DNA from 2 places in the Shewanella woodyi ATCC 51908 genome. Region 1 is predicted to be linked to the other one. Evidence: predicted binding sites of a transcription regulator. Region 1 holds the regulator's gene; the other holds the start of a gene.
The links. The regulator NrdR, encoded in region 1, represses ribonucleotide reductase genes. The targets are predictions, from matches to a motif close to AAACACNANATNTNGTGTTT.
Positions count from the first base shown of each region.

Region 2: the regulator NrdR is predicted to act here: its motif matches at 4,343-4,362, upstream of nrdA (class 1a ribonucleoside-diphosphate reductase subunit alpha).

Region 1 covers NC_010506.1:1,732,680-1,740,670, forward strand. The annotation lists gene SWOO_RS07025 (hypothetical protein) at 1-502, shown strand, start outside; gene ettA (energy-dependent translational throttle protein EttA) at 1,530-3,194, opposite strand; gene glyA (serine hydroxymethyltransferase) at 3,551-4,807, shown strand; gene nrdR (transcriptional regulator NrdR) at 4,957-5,406, shown strand; gene ribD (bifunctional diaminohydroxyphosphoribosylaminopyrimidine deaminase/5-amino-6-(5-phosphoribosylamino)uracil reductase RibD) at 5,430-6,569, shown strand; gene SWOO_RS07050 (riboflavin synthase) at 6,573-7,235, shown strand; gene ribBA (bifunctional 3,4-dihydroxy-2-butanone-4-phosphate synthase/GTP cyclohydrolase II) at 7,307-7,991, shown strand, end outside.
Region 2 covers NC_010506.1:2,826,361-2,834,351, reverse strand. The annotation lists gene gyrA (DNA gyrase subunit A) at 1-2,370, opposite strand, end outside; gene ubiG (bifunctional 2-polyprenyl-6-hydroxyphenol methylase/3-demethylubiquinol 3-O-methyltransferase UbiG) at 2,680-3,393, shown strand; gene SWOO_RS11810 (HAD family hydrolase) at 3,393-4,085, shown strand; gene nrdA (class 1a ribonucleoside-diphosphate reductase subunit alpha) at 4,510-6,798, shown strand; gene nrdB (class Ia ribonucleoside-diphosphate reductase subunit beta) at 6,887-7,991, shown strand, end outside; gene yfaE (class I ribonucleotide reductase maintenance protein YfaE) at 7,986-7,991, shown strand, end outside.

The DNA.
Region 1 (7,991 bases):
CCATTTCTGGGAAGGGCGCTTTAAGAGTCAAGCCTTGCTTGATGAAGCGGCGGTGCTGGCCTGTATGGCCTATGTTGAACTCAACCCTATTCGAGCCAAAATGGTTGATACACTTGAGAATTCAGACCACACCAGTATACAACTTAGGGTTAATGCTGCGTTGAAAGGAGAGCAACCCACTAAGCTACTCCCTTTTATTGGAGATGAGCAGCTCAATCAGCCGAAGGGAATAAACTTCGCACTGAAGGATTACCTAGAGTTAGTTGATGAAACGGGTAGAATTATCCGTGATGACAAGAGAGGTTCTATCTCTGCTAACAGTACAAAGATACTGACAAGATTGAATATTTCATCAGACAACTGGATAAAATTGACCTCAGAGTTTGGCAAACTGTTTCACGGCCCAGTAGGGGAAACACAATCGTTAACACGCTATTGTGAGCACCTTCAAAAACGTCGACGGCATTTCTCAAAAAGTTGTCTGCACTTTCAAGCTGATTAATTTATTTGAATAACCTCAACTGCTAAAGAGTCCATGGCAAATAGTATGGATGAACTCTCCACATTTTAAATTCATCATTCCAGCACTAAAACCACTATTTTCAGTCATATACCAGCTTAAGAATCTACTTCGTAGAGTTAGAGAAGCTTTTGTGTCGTAAGAATATTGAACATCGGCAGTAGAGCCGTTATGTTATTGATTAATAATGGCTGGCTAGATTTATTTTAGTCAGCTTGGAGAACACTCGTATTATCATTGTATAAGCCGAAATCACCTTAAGTGGACACCCATAGAAATCAACGGAACCATTTCTTTTCCCTCATCCTACCCCTTGCTTCATGCCTTTTTCCTCCGCCGAGGGGATCAGCTTTGTCTTGATGCTTAACGAAAACAAACAGCATTCTTACCACGGAGCGCTTCGCTGCACGGAGAATACGGAGGTAAAGATCTAGAACTCAAAGATTTAAAATACTAAGATTTAGAGAACAGGGCTTTAGATTTCGCTCTTCTTCGTGTCCTCTGTGCTCTCCGTGGTGAATAGCTTTGGCTTGGTCTTTAACTATTTTTGAGCAGAGTATAACTAGCTCACTTTTGTCCAGAAACGATTTAGAGAAGACTAGTAAACTTCAATCGAAGAGATAAACAATCAGGTGTGAAGGCGGCTGTGACCTTAGGTTTCAAGGTGAGGTTTCACATAGTGAAACTCTGCGAACGAGAGATAGGGATATCGAACTGGCCGTTTAACAGGGAAGTTATTGGAAACCGCAGAGCGGCCAAGGATGGACTCTTATGACATCAAGAGCCAGCGTCCCACAGAAGTATTTACACGTAAGGCATGCTGCAAGCAATGGATAACAATGAAGTTATGGTTCCCAACAAGCTGATCAAATACATACCCAGCCCAATGAACCCAATAAAATAGATATTTAAGTAACTTGTTATCCGACAAGTAATCCCCCTTTGGGTAAAAACAAAAAGCCACCCTATAAAGAGTGGCTAGTCATTATTCTGAGCTACTCGTTACTCGCTAGCTCATACGCTTGTACTTAAGACGATGTGGCTCAACCACATCAGTACCATAGGTCTCTTTTAACCAAGTTGAGTATTCGGTGTAGTTGCCTTCGTAGAAGTTCACTTTACCCTCATCGCGGTAGTCAAGAATGTGGGTGGCGATTCTATCGAGGAACCAACGATCGTGAGAGATAACCATGGCACAACCTGGGAACTCAAGTAGAGCCTCTTCCAGTGCACGTAGAGTTTCAACGTCCAAGTCGTTGGTTGGCTCATCGAGTAGCAACACGTTACCGCCAGCTTGCAGCAGTTTTGCTAAATGAACTCGGTTACGCTCACCGCCCGATAGGGTGCCGATGATCTTCTGCTGATCGCCACCGCGGAAGTTAAAACGTCCCACGTAGGCACGAGATGGGATCTCAGTGTTGTTGATGCGCATAATATCCTGCCCACCTGAGATCTCCTGCCATACCGTGTTCTTATCGTTCATCGAATCACGGAACTGCTCAACCGAGGCAATCTGTACAGATTCACCGAGTTCAACTGTGCCGCTATCTGGCTGCTCTGCACCTGAGATCATCTTGAACAGGGTTGATTTACCCGCACCGTTGGCACCGATAATACCGACGATAGCCCCTTTAGGGACAGTAAAGCTTAAGTCATCGATAAGTACGCGATCGCCATAGGATTTAGTCAGGTTATTAATCTCGATAACCTTGTCACCTAAACGTGGTCCAGGTGGAATGAACAGCTCATTGGTTTCGTTACGCTTTTGGTAATCATTTGTATTGAGCTCTTCAAAGCGAGCCATACGCGCTTTACCTTTAGACTGACGTCCTTTTGAGCCTTGACGTACCCACTCAAGCTCCTTGGCAATAGTCTTTTGACGAGCGCTTTCTGTGGCTGATTCCTGTTGCAGACGAGCATCTTTCTGCTCAAGCCAAGAGGAGTAGTTACCCTCCCATGGAATACCTTCACCACGGTCGAGTTCTAAGATCCAACCCGCGGCGTTGTCGAGGAAGTATCTATCGTGGGTAATTGCCACAACGGTGCCAGTGTAGTCTTGTAAAAAGCGTTCTAGCCAAGCAACAGACTCAGCGTCCAAGTGGTTGGTAGGCTCATCGAGAAGCAGCATGTCAGGCTTTTCGAGTAGCAGACGACAGATGGCCACACGGCGGCGCTCACCACCAGATAATACGGCTATTTTTTCATCCCAATCAGGAAGACGCAGGGCATTAGCGGCGCGCTCTAGGATGTTGTCTAGGTTATGGGCATCTTGTGACTGAATGATCGCTTCAAGTTGTCCCTGCTCTTTGGCAAGGGCATCAAAGTCAGCGTCAGGTTCTGCGTAAAGTGCATAAACTTCATCGAGACGAGTTAGGGCATTTTTAGCTACCGATACTGCTTCTTCAATCGCTTCACGAACGGTTTGGTTCTCATCAAGCTTAGGCTCTTGAGGCAGGTAACCTATCTTAAGGTCCTGCATTGGACGCGCTTCACCCTCAATTTCGGTATCGATACCGGCCATGATGCGAAGTAGGGTGGACTTACCTGAGCCGTTCAGACCCAAAACACCAATTTTTGCGCCTGGGAAAAAGCTTAATGAGATATCTTTAAGGATCTGCTTTTTAGGCGGGACTATCTTACCCACTCTAAGCATGCTGTATACAAACTGAGCCATGATTTTCATCTTCTATGACAAAACAATGGCATGATTCTACTTGATTAAATGGGGAAGCTAAACAGAGTTCTCTTAGATATTTGATAGGAAGTGAGAGGTCTCGCTATTTACCATGAGAGGGGGAGTGATTTTACTGAGAAAAGTGTTTTCTATAATCGCTATCAAACTAACGGTTTAAGGGATTTTTCTAGATAAAACAGCTTTAAATATCAGCGACAGTCTGGATTTGATGACCATGTGAGTCATGTTCATCATTAACTGTAGCTAATTTCATCTTTCAAATACTGTGATTGTGATCAAATGCGCTGTAGAATACCGCGCAACCCTACTATAAGTATTTACAGCTGGAGTAAGCAATGCTGAAAAAAGATATGAATATCGCGGACTTTGATCCACAACTGTTTCAAGCGATTCAAGATGAGACTCGTCGTCAAGAAGAGCACATCGAACTTATCGCTTCAGAAAATTACACCAGTCCACGTGTTCTGGAAGCTCAAGGTTCTCAGCTGACTAACAAGTACGCCGAAGGCTACCCTGGTAAGCGTTACTACGGCGGTTGTGAGCATGTTGATATTGCTGAAGAGTTAGCGATTTCTCGTGCTAAAGAGCTGTTTGGTGCTACCTATGCTAACGTTCAACCACACTCTGGTTCACAAGCAAACGCAGCTGTATTTATGGCGCTGCTTGAAGGCGGTGATACAGTACTAGGCATGAGCCTAGCTCATGGTGGTCACCTGACTCACGGCTCACACGTTAGCTTCTCTGGTAAGCTTTATAACTCTGTTCAATATGGTATTGACGAAACAACAGGTAAGATCGATTACGCTGAAGTTGAGCGTCTTGCTGTTGAGCATAAGCCAAAGATGATTATCGCAGGTTTCAGTGCTTACTCAGGTATCATTGATTGGGGCAAGTTCCGTGAGATTGCAGACAAAGTAGGTGCTTACCTGTTTGTTGATATGGCTCACGTAGCGGGTCTAATCGCAGCGGGTATCTATCCAAATCCGCTTCCACATGCCCATGTTGTGACAACCACAACTCATAAGACACTTGCAGGCCCTCGTGGTGGTCTAATTCTTTCTGCAATTGATGATGAAGCTATCTACAAGAAGCTGAACTCTGCCGTTTTCCCTGGTGGCCAAGGTGGTCCTTTAATGCATGTTATCGCTGCTAAAGCGGTTGCATTTAAAGAGGCGTTAGAGCCTGAGTTCACCGCTTACCAAGAGCAGGTTGTAGTTAATGCGCAGGCGATGGCTAAAACCTTTATCGAACGTGGCTATGATGTTGTGTCGGGCGGTACAGATAACCATCTGTTCTTGCTTGATTTAATCAGCAAAGATATCACAGGTAAAGATGCTGATGCAGCGCTAGGTCTTGCTAACATTACTGTTAACAAAAACTCAGTACCAAACGATCCGCGCTCACCATTTGTGACCTCAGGTCTGCGTATCGGTTCTCCAGCAATCACTCGCCGTGGCTTTAAAGAAGCGCAAGCGGTTGAACTGACTAATTGGATGTGTGATGTGCTAGATGACATTACTAACGAAGGAACAATTGAGCGTGTTAAGAACCAGGTTCTTGAATTGTGCGCTAAGTTCCCTGTTTACGGTTAACCTTAAGGGTTAAATCAGGTAAACTTCGGTGGCCGCTTTTATAGCGGCCATTTTTGTATCTGACGATTGTGATTGAGTCTTGGCTGACTTACCTTTAGAGTTTAGACTCTAACCGATCGTTTTTATTCTATTTTTCCGCTGGAGGCTCAATGCATTGTCCATTTTGCAGCGCAACTGATACTAAGGTGATCGATTCCCGTTTGGTGGCCGATGGTCATCAAGTCAGACGTCGTCGCGAGTGTGCTGAGTGTCATGAAAGATTTACTACCTTTGAAGGCGCTGAACTCGTTATGCCTCGGGTGGTAAAACAAGATGGTAGTCGTCAGCCTTTCGATGAAGAGAAGTTACGTGGCGGCATGCTTAGGGCTGTCGAGAAGCGTCCGGTTTCGATGGATCAAATCGAACAAGCTTTGACTAAAATTAAGTCAACGCTGCGTGGAACCGGAGAGCGAGAGATCAAGTCAGAGATGATAGGTAACTTGATGATGGAGCAGTTGGTGAATCTCGATAAGGTTGCCTATATCCGTTTTGCCTCTGTCTATCGTGCTTTTGAAGATGTTTCAGAGTTTGGCGATGCGATCGCTAAACTACAGAAATAGCAGGCTCAATTGAAGGTTACTCCATGAACTGGTCTGTAGAAGATATTGAGATGATGAGCCGCGCCATCAAACTGGCGCGCCAAGGTTTATATACCACGCAGCCAAACCCGTGTGTGGGTTGTGTGGTCACCAAAGATGGACAGATCCTCGGCGAAGGTTTCCATATCAAAGCGGGTGGCCCCCATGCTGAAGTGCATGCTCTGGCAATGGCAAATAGTGATTCCAATTTAGGGGCCAAAGGCGCAACAGCCTATGTTACCCTTGAGCCATGCAGCCATTATGGTCGTACACCACCCTGTGCTGAAGCCCTTATTCACAATAAGCTTGCTCGCGTTGTCGTTGCAGTTGAAGATCCCAATCCTCAGGTCTGTGGACGTGGTATTGCCATGCTCAGGGATGCTGGTATTCAAGTTGATGTTGGTTTACTTCAAGATGAAGCCTATAAGATCAATCCCGGCTTTATGAAGCGTATGGAGACTGGTCTACCTTGGGTGACGGTTAAACTGGCTTCGAGCTTAGATGGCAAAACGGCATTAGCCAATGGCGCTTCAAAATGGATCACAGGTCCAGAGGCTCGCCGTGATGTACAAAGACTTCGTGCCCGTCACTGCGCCTTGGTGACAGGTGTTGAGACCATCTTGGCTGATAATCCATCACTTAATGTTCGCCATAGCGAGTTGGGTTCATTAGCCGATAGGCATAGCGAAAGCGATCTACATCAACCACTTCGCGTCGTATTAGATAGCCGTGCTCGGGTGACATCAGACTTAGCCCTATTTGCGATTGAGTCGCCCATTCTTCTGGTCTCTTGTGATGATTATCCAGCTATAGAGCAGCAAAGCTGGCCGTCACATGTTAAGCAGGTAAAGTTGAACTGTGATGAGTCTGGGCGTGTGGATCTCAATGAGCTGTTTAAATATTTAGGAAAGCAGTGTAACTCAGTGCTTATTGAAGCGGGGGCAACTTTGGCAGGGAGTGTTATTGCCAAGGGCCATGGTGATGAGTTGGTGCTTTATCAGGCGCTGAAAATGTTAGGTTCAAGTGGACGTAATCTAATCACACTTCCTGAGTATACAGCCATGTCACAGATACCGGCTATCAAGCTTGTCGATGAACGTAAAGTCGGGGCTGATACCCGCTTAACTTTAGATATAAGGTCATAATTCATGTTTACCGGGATCATTGAATCAGTAGGTACACTGCGCAAAATTGAACGTCGTGGTGATGATATTCGCCTTACCGTAGCCAGTGGAAAGTTAGACTTAGGTGATGTTCGCCTCGGTGACAGTATTGCCACTAATGGCGTGTGTCTGACCGTTGTTGAGTGCATGAGTGATGGCTATGTGGCCGACATCTCAGCTGAAACGGTGAGTTTAACTGGTTTTGCTCACTATCAAGTTGGACGAAAGGTTAACCTTGAGAAAGCGGTAACGCCAACGACTCGTCTTGGTGGACATATGGTCAGCGGTCATGTCGATGGTATCGCATCGGTTGATGACAGACAGCTTCGCGGTAAAGCGATTGAGTTCTGGTTAACCGCGCCAGCCGAGTTAGCTAGGTATATCGCTCATAAAGGCTCTATCACTATCGATGGGGTCAGTTTGACCGTCAATGAAGTACAAGATAACCGCTTTAGATTGACCATAGTGCCCCATACTGCTGGTGAAACCACCTTAGTGGATATGAAGGCCGGTGATACGGTAAACCTTGAGGTTGATCTTATTGCCCGTCATCTGGAGCGTTTAATGAGTTATGCCGGCGATAAAGCACAAACACCTGAGTCGAACGTGACCATGGATCTGCTCGCTCGTTCAGGTTTTTTACGCTAGAAGATGGCGGTAAACTTAATACCGATTTACTTTAGTAAAATTACATTAGAATTAAACATTAAGGCCTTACAATGTCGTTACACAGTATAGAAGAGATCATCGAAGATATTCGCCTCGGTAAAATGGTTATCTTGATGGACGATGAAGATAGAGAGAATGAAGGCGATCTGATCATGGCGGCAGATATGGTTACCGCTGAAGCGATTAACTTTATGGCCAAGTTTGGTCGTGGTTTAATTTGTCAGACCTTAACTCAGGCGCGCTGTCAGCAGTTAAACCTGCCCTTGATGGTGAGTGACAATAATGCGCAGTTCTCTACCAATTTCACGGTTTCTATTGAAGCCGCAGAGGGGGTAACCACTGGTATTTCGGCGCAAGATCGCGCTGTGACAGTACTTGCGGCAGTAGGTAAAGATGCCAAGCCAAGTGATATTGTTCAGCCAGGTCACATCTTTCCATTAATGGCGAAAGAGGGCGGGGTACTTATCCGCGCAGGTCACACTGAAGCGGGTTGTGATTTAGCCCGTCTTGCTGGTTTTGAAGCCTCGTCGGTTATCGTTGAGATCCTCAATGATGATGGCACAATGGCTCGTCGTCCTGATCTGGAGATCTTCGCTAAAGAGCATGGTCTTAAGATGGGCACGATTGCAGACCTTATTGAGTATCGTAATACCAAAGAGACCAATGTGGTTCGTGAAGCTCAATGTAAGTTGCCAACCCGTTTTGGTGAGTTCGATATGTTGACCTTCAGAGACA
Region 2 (7,991 bases), 1.1 Mb from region 1:
CACGCCTTTAGTACCACGGCTCTTAGCTGGGTATTCAGCTAAGTCAGTACGCTTACCAAATCCGTTCTCAGTCACAGTTAAGATATCACCTTCGCCTTTAGGCACAATCAGTGAAACAACTTGCTGACCATCTTCTAGCTTGATACCACGTACACCTGTAGCAGTACGGCCCATGGCACGTAGTGCGATCATCTCTTCACCTGTTTCAGGATCTAATTTGACTTCACCAGTCTCAGAGTTACGGGCTTTCTCGTTAAATCTAACGACTTTACCTTCATTAGAGAACAACATGATGTCATTGCTACCATCGGTAATATCAACACCAATGAGCTGATCGCCATCTTTCAGGTTAACTGCAATGATGCCGTTTGCACGTGGGTTGCTGTATGCCGTCAATGCAGTCTTCTTCACGGTACCGTGAGAGGTCGCCATGATGATGTACTTATCTTCTGCATATTCACGTACTGGCAAGATTGCCGTAATACGCTCGCCTTCAGACAGTGGCAGAATATTTACAATTGGGCGACCACGAGCTGTACGGCTAGCTAATGGTAACTGGTAAACTTTCAGCCAGTACATCTTACCAAAATCAGAGAAACACAAAATCGTATCGTGAGTATTGGCAACCAATAGTTTCTCAACGAAATCTTCGTCTTTCACTTTTGTCGCCGCTTTACCCTTACCGCCACGACGTTGGGCTTGGTAATCAGTTAGCGCTTGATACTTGGCATAGCCAAGGTGAGAAAGTGTTACAACCACATCTTCTTCGTTAATTAAGTCTTCAAGACTCATATCAACTTCGTTCGCATTAATAACAGTACGACGTTCATCACCAAAGTTTTCAAGCACTTCTTGTAGCTCTTCGGTGATAACTTCCATCAAACGCACAGAGCTGCGAAGTATGTATAGCAGGGCTGCAATGATCTCAAGTAGCTCTTCATACTCTTTTAAGATCTTCTCATGCTCTAAGCCTGTTAGCTTGTGCAGACGTAGATCCAAAATGGCTTGTGCTTGCTGCTCAGTTAAGTAGTAACGACCATCACGGATCCCGTACTCTGGCTCTAACCACTCAGGACGTGCAGCATCATCACCCGCTTTTTCAAGCATGCTTTGTACATTGCCCAGCTCCCAACCTTCAGCAACAAGCTTAACTTTTGCTTCAGCTGGCGTTGGTGATGCTTTGATCAGGGCGATAATTGGATCAATGTTTGCCAATGCAATCGCAAGCGACTCAAGGATATGCGCACGTTCACGGGCTTTACGTAGCTCGAAAACAGTACGACGAGTGACCACTTCACGACGGTGAAGAATAAAGCACTCAAGCATCTCTTTAAGGTTGAACAACTTAGGCTGACCATTGGTCAATGCCACCATGTTGATACCAAAAGAGCTCTGCATCTGTGTTTGGGCGTATAGATTGTTAAGTACAACCTCACCCACTTCACCGCGCTTAATCTCAACAACAATACGCATACCATCTTTATCAGATTCGTCACGTAAGCCGCTGATACCTTCAATCTTTTTATCTTTAACTAACTCAGCGATCTTTTCAATCAGACGCGCCTTGTTTACCTGGTATGGGATCTCATGGACAATAATACGCTCGCGACCATTGTCTTCAATCTCCACTTCCGCTTTAGCACGCATTACTGCGCGGCCACGTCCAGTATGATATGCATCGATGATCCCTTTACGGCCATTGATAATACCAGCCGTTGGGAAGTCAGGACCTGGAATGTATTCCATTAACTCATTAATGGTTAAATCTGGGTTTTCAATCAGTGCTAAACAGCCCGAAACCACTTCGTTTAAGTTATGTGGCGGAATGTTCGTTGCCATACCAACCGCGATCCCTGAAGAACCATTAACTAATAAGGTTGGGATACGTGTTGGTAAAACAGCTGGAATAAACTCTGTACCATCATAGTTAGGTACATAATCGACCGTCTCTTTCTCGAGATCGGCGAGTAGCTGGTGAGCCACCTTATCCATACGAATTTCGGTATAACGCATCGCAGCTGCAGCGTCACCATCGACAGAACCAAAGTTACCTTGACCGTCGATAAGCGTGTAGCGCATAGAGAAAGGCTGCGCTAAACGTACGATAGTATCGTAAACAGCAGTATCACCATGTGGGTGATATTTACCGATAACGTCGCCGACAACACGAGCCGACTTTTTATAAGGTTTATTCCAATCGTTTTTAAGCTCACTCATCGCAAATAAAACGCGACGGTGTACTGGCTTTAAGCCATCACGAACATCTGGTAATGCTCGGCCTACGATCACGCTCATCGCGTAATCTAGATATGAATTCTTTAATTCGTCTTCAATATTAATTGGAGTTATAGATGAAGCCAGATCAGTCATAAACTGCTCGATCCCTTGAAATTTAGCCGACAACTCAACATCCGAAATGGAAAGCTGAAATCATCGAGCCTGAAAACGTGATTTGGCATTCTAACACAGTTATTTTTTGTCGCCAGACCCTATTTATCATTCCCCCTAAATAAGTATTAATCTACAAATTAGTTGACCAGAATCAAACAATGTTCGCTATTCAATCAATTGGTTAAAATATCACTCAATTCACCCACTATTGGCCTTTGTTTATTACTACCTATGGGTATAATGGCCACAATAACCCATGCCTTTATAGGTGATAGCGTGCAGCAAGATATGCAGAAAGAGATAAATGTTGATCCAAGTGAAATAGCGAAATTTGAAAAGATGGCAGCAACTTGGTGGGATCCTGAGGGTGAATTTAAGCCGCTGCACAGACTTAATCCACTGCGTTTGAACTATATCGATCAAACTTGTGGTGGTGTGTTTGGCAAGCGTGTCCTTGATGTCGGCTGTGGCGGTGGGATCTTATCAGAGAGCATGGCACGTATCGGTGCTAAGGTTGATGGACTCGATATGGGCGCTGAACCATTGGATGTTGCCAGATTACATGCATTAGAGGTGGGCGTTGAGATAAACTATATACAAGATACTGCCGAGTCGCACAGAGAAAGTCATAGAGAGAGTTATGATGTCATCACCTGTATGGAGATGTTAGAGCATGTACCTAGCCCTCGCTCTGTTATACAAGCCTGTGCAGATATGGTGAAACCTGGCGGTTATGTGTTTTTCTCAACGATTAACCGTAATCTGCGAGCCTATGTCGAAACGATACTGGGCGCAGAATATATCCTTAAGATGCTGCCAATCGGCACTCATGATCACAAAAAGTTTATCAAGCCATCGGAGCTTATCTCCCTTGCTGAACATGCTGAGCTATTTTGTGAAGACGCAACCGGTATTACCTTTAACCCATTAACTGATACCTTTAGCTACACAAAAAATGTCGACGTAAACTATATGATAGCGACGAAGAAGAGCGAAAGTTAATGGCCAGTCAGTCACAAGAGAAAAGCGGTTCCTCTATCAAAGCCGTGCTTTTTGATCTCGACGGTACCTTAGTGGATACCGCCCCGGATCTTGTTGCTGCTTTGAACCTGAGTTTAGCCCAGTTCAACTGCCCCCAAGTCAGTTTGGATAAGATGCGCCAAGTCGCTTCCGATGGCAGTTTAGCACTTGTAAAGGCTGCTCAACCTCATCTTAATGAAGATAAGCAGTTTGAGCTACAGCAGGGGCTACTGCGCCATTATACCCAGATAAATGGTCAGCATAGCCAACTGTTTGATGGGATCTCTGCATTACTTGCTTACCTTGATGAACACGCCATTCCCTATGGCATAGTCACCAATAAACCCGCTCGTTTTACTCGCCCACTTCTTGATGTATTAGGGCTTTCGATTTCAATGGGAACGGTTGTCAGCGGTGATAGCACTCTCTTCTCTAAACCTCATATAGCACCCATGTTACTCGCAGCGCAGCAGATAGATTGCCCTGCAGAGCAGATCCTCTACTTAGGAGATGCAGAGCGAGATCTGCTCGCGGCTGACAATGCAGGAATGCTAGGTGGCATTGCCATGTGGGGATACATAGGCTCAGATGCAACACCGCAAAACTGGCCAAGTAATTTTACTTTTCATTCTCCACAAGATGTGGTTGAGCTTCTGGCACAATTATCCAGCTAATCTATTTTTCTCTAGGTGATTTTTTGAGTCTAAGATCCAAAAGATCACCATTTGATCCAGCCAAATTTGTCACGACATCTTGCCGCTCAAAATTAAACCAACCCCTCTCAAAGCCACTAAAAATGGTCTTTAAAGGTAAGCCTTCGCTCACCCTTTTTTTTATCCTCAACTTATCCACAAGATTCCCCCACAAACTAAGCCAAAATCAGACTTGCAAAATTCCAAGAACCTCACTATCTTGTACCTTATAAATTTTAAGACACCATATATAGTGTGTAAGTAACAGTCAGAGACACTAGAGACCTTCTATTTTTTTAGATGAAAATTATCCTATTTTCGATGCTCTATTTGTTTGTTACATGGAATCTTAAGGCCGACTACTCACAGTCACCTACACACATATAAATACCAGGACCTTTCTTTAATGAATAGCAATCTGAAAGTCACCAAACGTAGTGGCGAACGCGAAATCATCGATCTCGATAAAATACACCGTGTGATCACATGGGCAGCCAAAGACCTAAAAAATGTATCGGTATCAGAAGTTGAACTTCGCTCTCACTTACAGTTTTTTGATGGCATACCGACAGAAGCTATTCATGAGACCATTATTAAAGCCGCAGCCGATCTTATCTCTCCAGAGTCACCTGATTACCAGTTTCTTTCGGCTCGTTTAGCTATCTTCCACCTGCGTAAAAAAGCGTTTGGCCAGTTTGAGCCACCTAAGCTTTATGATCACGTAGTTAAACTCGTTGAAATGGGTAAATATGATACCCATATTCTGCAAGACTATACCCGTGAAGAGTTAGATATATTAGATGGTTATATCGATCACTGGCGTGATATGGACTTCTCCTATGCCGCTGTAAAGCAGTTAGAGGGAAAATATCTGGTTCAAAACCGCGTTACCCATGAAATATATGAGAGTGCACAGTTCCTCTATATTTTGGTCGCGGCTTGTCTATTTGCTAAATACCCTCAAGAGACTCGTCTTGACTATATCAAGCGTTTCTATGATGCGGTTTCAACCTTTAAAATATCACTACCAACGCCCATTATGGCTGGCGTTCGTACGCCTACGCGTCAATTTAGCTCATGTGTATTAATTGAGTGTGGTGATAGCCTAGACTCCATTAACGCGACCTCATCTTCTATCGTGAAGTATGTCAGTCAGCGTGCTGGGATCGGTGTCAATGCAGGGCGTATTCGCGCCTTAGGTAGCCCAATCCGTGGTGGTGAAGCTTTCCATACTGGCTGTCTGCCCTTCTTTAAGTACTTCCAAACTGCGGTAAAGTCTTGCTCGCAAGGTGGCGTACGTGGAGGAGCTGCAACTCTCTTCTACCCGATTTGGCATCTTGAAGTCGAGTCTCTGTTAGTACTTAAAAACAACCGAGGGGTTGAAGATAACCGTATTCGTCACTTAGATTACGGCGTACAGATCAACAAGCTAATGTATCAACGTCTCATTCAAGGCGGCGTGATCAGCCTATTTAGTCCATCGGATGTACCGGGCCTTTATGATGCTTTCTTTGAAGACCAAGATGAGTTCGATCGTCTTTACCTACAATATGAAGCAGATGACAGTATTCGTAAAAAGCAAGTTAAGGCCTCTGAACTCTTTGGTTTGATGATGCAAGAGCGTGCCTCTACTGGCCGTATCTATGTACAGAACGTCGATCACTGTAACACTCACAGTCCATTTGATAGTAAAGTTGCACCAATCAGACAGTCTAACTTATGTCTTGAGATCGCACTGCCAACTAAGCCTCTGGATAATGTGAATGATCCAAACGGTGAGATTGCACTTTGTACTCTATCGGCTCTTAACCTTGGGGCGATCAAGAACCTTGCAGAGCTTGAACCACTAGCAGATCTTGCGGTTCGTGCCCTTGACAACCTATTGGATTATCAAGATTACCCGCTGATCGCAGCTCAAAAGTCGTCAATGAATCGTCGAACTCTGGGTATAGGTGTGATTAACTTTGCTAATTATTTGGCTAAAGAGGGAGTGCGTTACTCTGATGGCTCAGCAAACAACATCACCCATAAGACATTTGAAGCGATTCAATATTACCTATTGAAAGCCTCGATGAACTTGGCTAAAGAGCAAGGTGCATGTCCAGCATTCCATGAGACAACCTATTCGAAGGGCGTATTGCCTATCGATACCTATAAACGTGCTCTGGACAATATTTGTGATGAGCCACTGCACATGGATTGGGAGACACTGCGTCAGGATATCGTGACTCACGGCCTGCGTAACTCTACCCTTTCAGCATTGATGCCATCTGAGACATCCTCACAGATCTCCAATGCAACCAATGGTATCGAGCCACCACGTGGACTTATCAGCGTGAAGTCGAGCAAAGATGGTCAACTTAAGCAGGTTGTTCCTGATTTTGAGAAGTACCAGTACAGCTATGAGTTACTTTGGCAGATGCCAAATAACGACGGTTATTTACAACTCGTTGGTCTAATGCAGAAGTTTGTCGATCAGGCCATTTCCGCTAACACAAACTATGATCCATCTCGTTTTGATAATCAGAAAGTGCCAATGCAGGTACTGCTGAAAGATCTGTTAAATGCCTACAAACTTGGCGTGAAAACACTCTACTATCACAACACACGCGATGGCGCGTCAGATAAACACGATGATATGGTCAGCGTTGAGAAAGAAGACGATGACTGTGCTGGCGGCGCGTGTAAGATCTAACAAGGTGTATCAAGACTCAGTGCGTTGGCACTGAGTGTGTTATTAATTTTTAATAGGGGCATGAAGCCCCTGTATTCTGGAAGAAACCATGGCCTATTCTACTTTTTGTCAAACCCCTAATGATGCTCGTTTGGAACCTATGTTTTTAGGACAATCGGTCAACGTGGCACGTTACGATGTACAAAAATATGAAGTATTTGAAAAGCTAATTGAGAAACAACTCTCTTTTTTCTGGCGCCCTGAAGAGGTTGATGTCAGTAAAGATAAGATCGATTATGCCGCCCTTCCAGATCATGAGAAGCATATCTTTATCTCTAACCTGAAATACCAGACACTGCTGGATTCAATTCAGGGTCGCTCGCCAAATGTTGCTTTTCTGCCCCTAGTCTCCTTGCCAGAGTTAGAAACCTGGATTGAAACTTGGTCATTTTCAGAGACTATTCATTCACGCTCTTACACTCACATTATTCGTAATATCGTTAATGATCCATCGATTGTATTTGATGATATTGTTGAAAATGAAGAGATTTTAAAGCGCGCAAGTGACATTGCAGAGTACTACGATACGCTTATCAAGCTCACCCAAGCTTTCCACCTATTAGGCGAAGGCACCCATATGATTGACGGTCGAGAGCTTATTGTCACTAAACGTGAGATCAAAAAAGCCCTCTATCTCTGCATGATGTCAGTCAATGTGCTCGAAGCGATCCGTTTCTACGTCAGTTTCGCCTGCTCTTTTGCATTCGCAGAGCGTAAAGTGATGGAAGGTAACGCGAAAATCATTCGCCTAATTGCACGTGATGAAGCCCTGCACCTCAACAGCACTCAACACATCATCAAGCTGATGCAAGCGGGCAAAGATGATCCTGAGATGGGTGAAATAGCGAAAGAGTGTGAGCAGCAAGCTTACGACATCTTTGTTAAAGCCGCTGAGCAGGAGAAAGAGTGGGCAAGATACCTGTTTAAAGATGGCTCTATGATAGGCCTTAATGAACAGATCTTATGCCAATATGTTGAGTACATCACTAACGAGCGCATGAAGTCAGTCAACTTAGATCTACCTTACGCGCAGATAACCAATCCTCTTCCTTGGATGAAAACCTGGTTAGAGAGTGATTCGGTACAGGTAGCGCCGCAGGAAGTGGAAGTATCATCCTATTTGGTTGGACAAATTGACTCATCAATCGATGAGA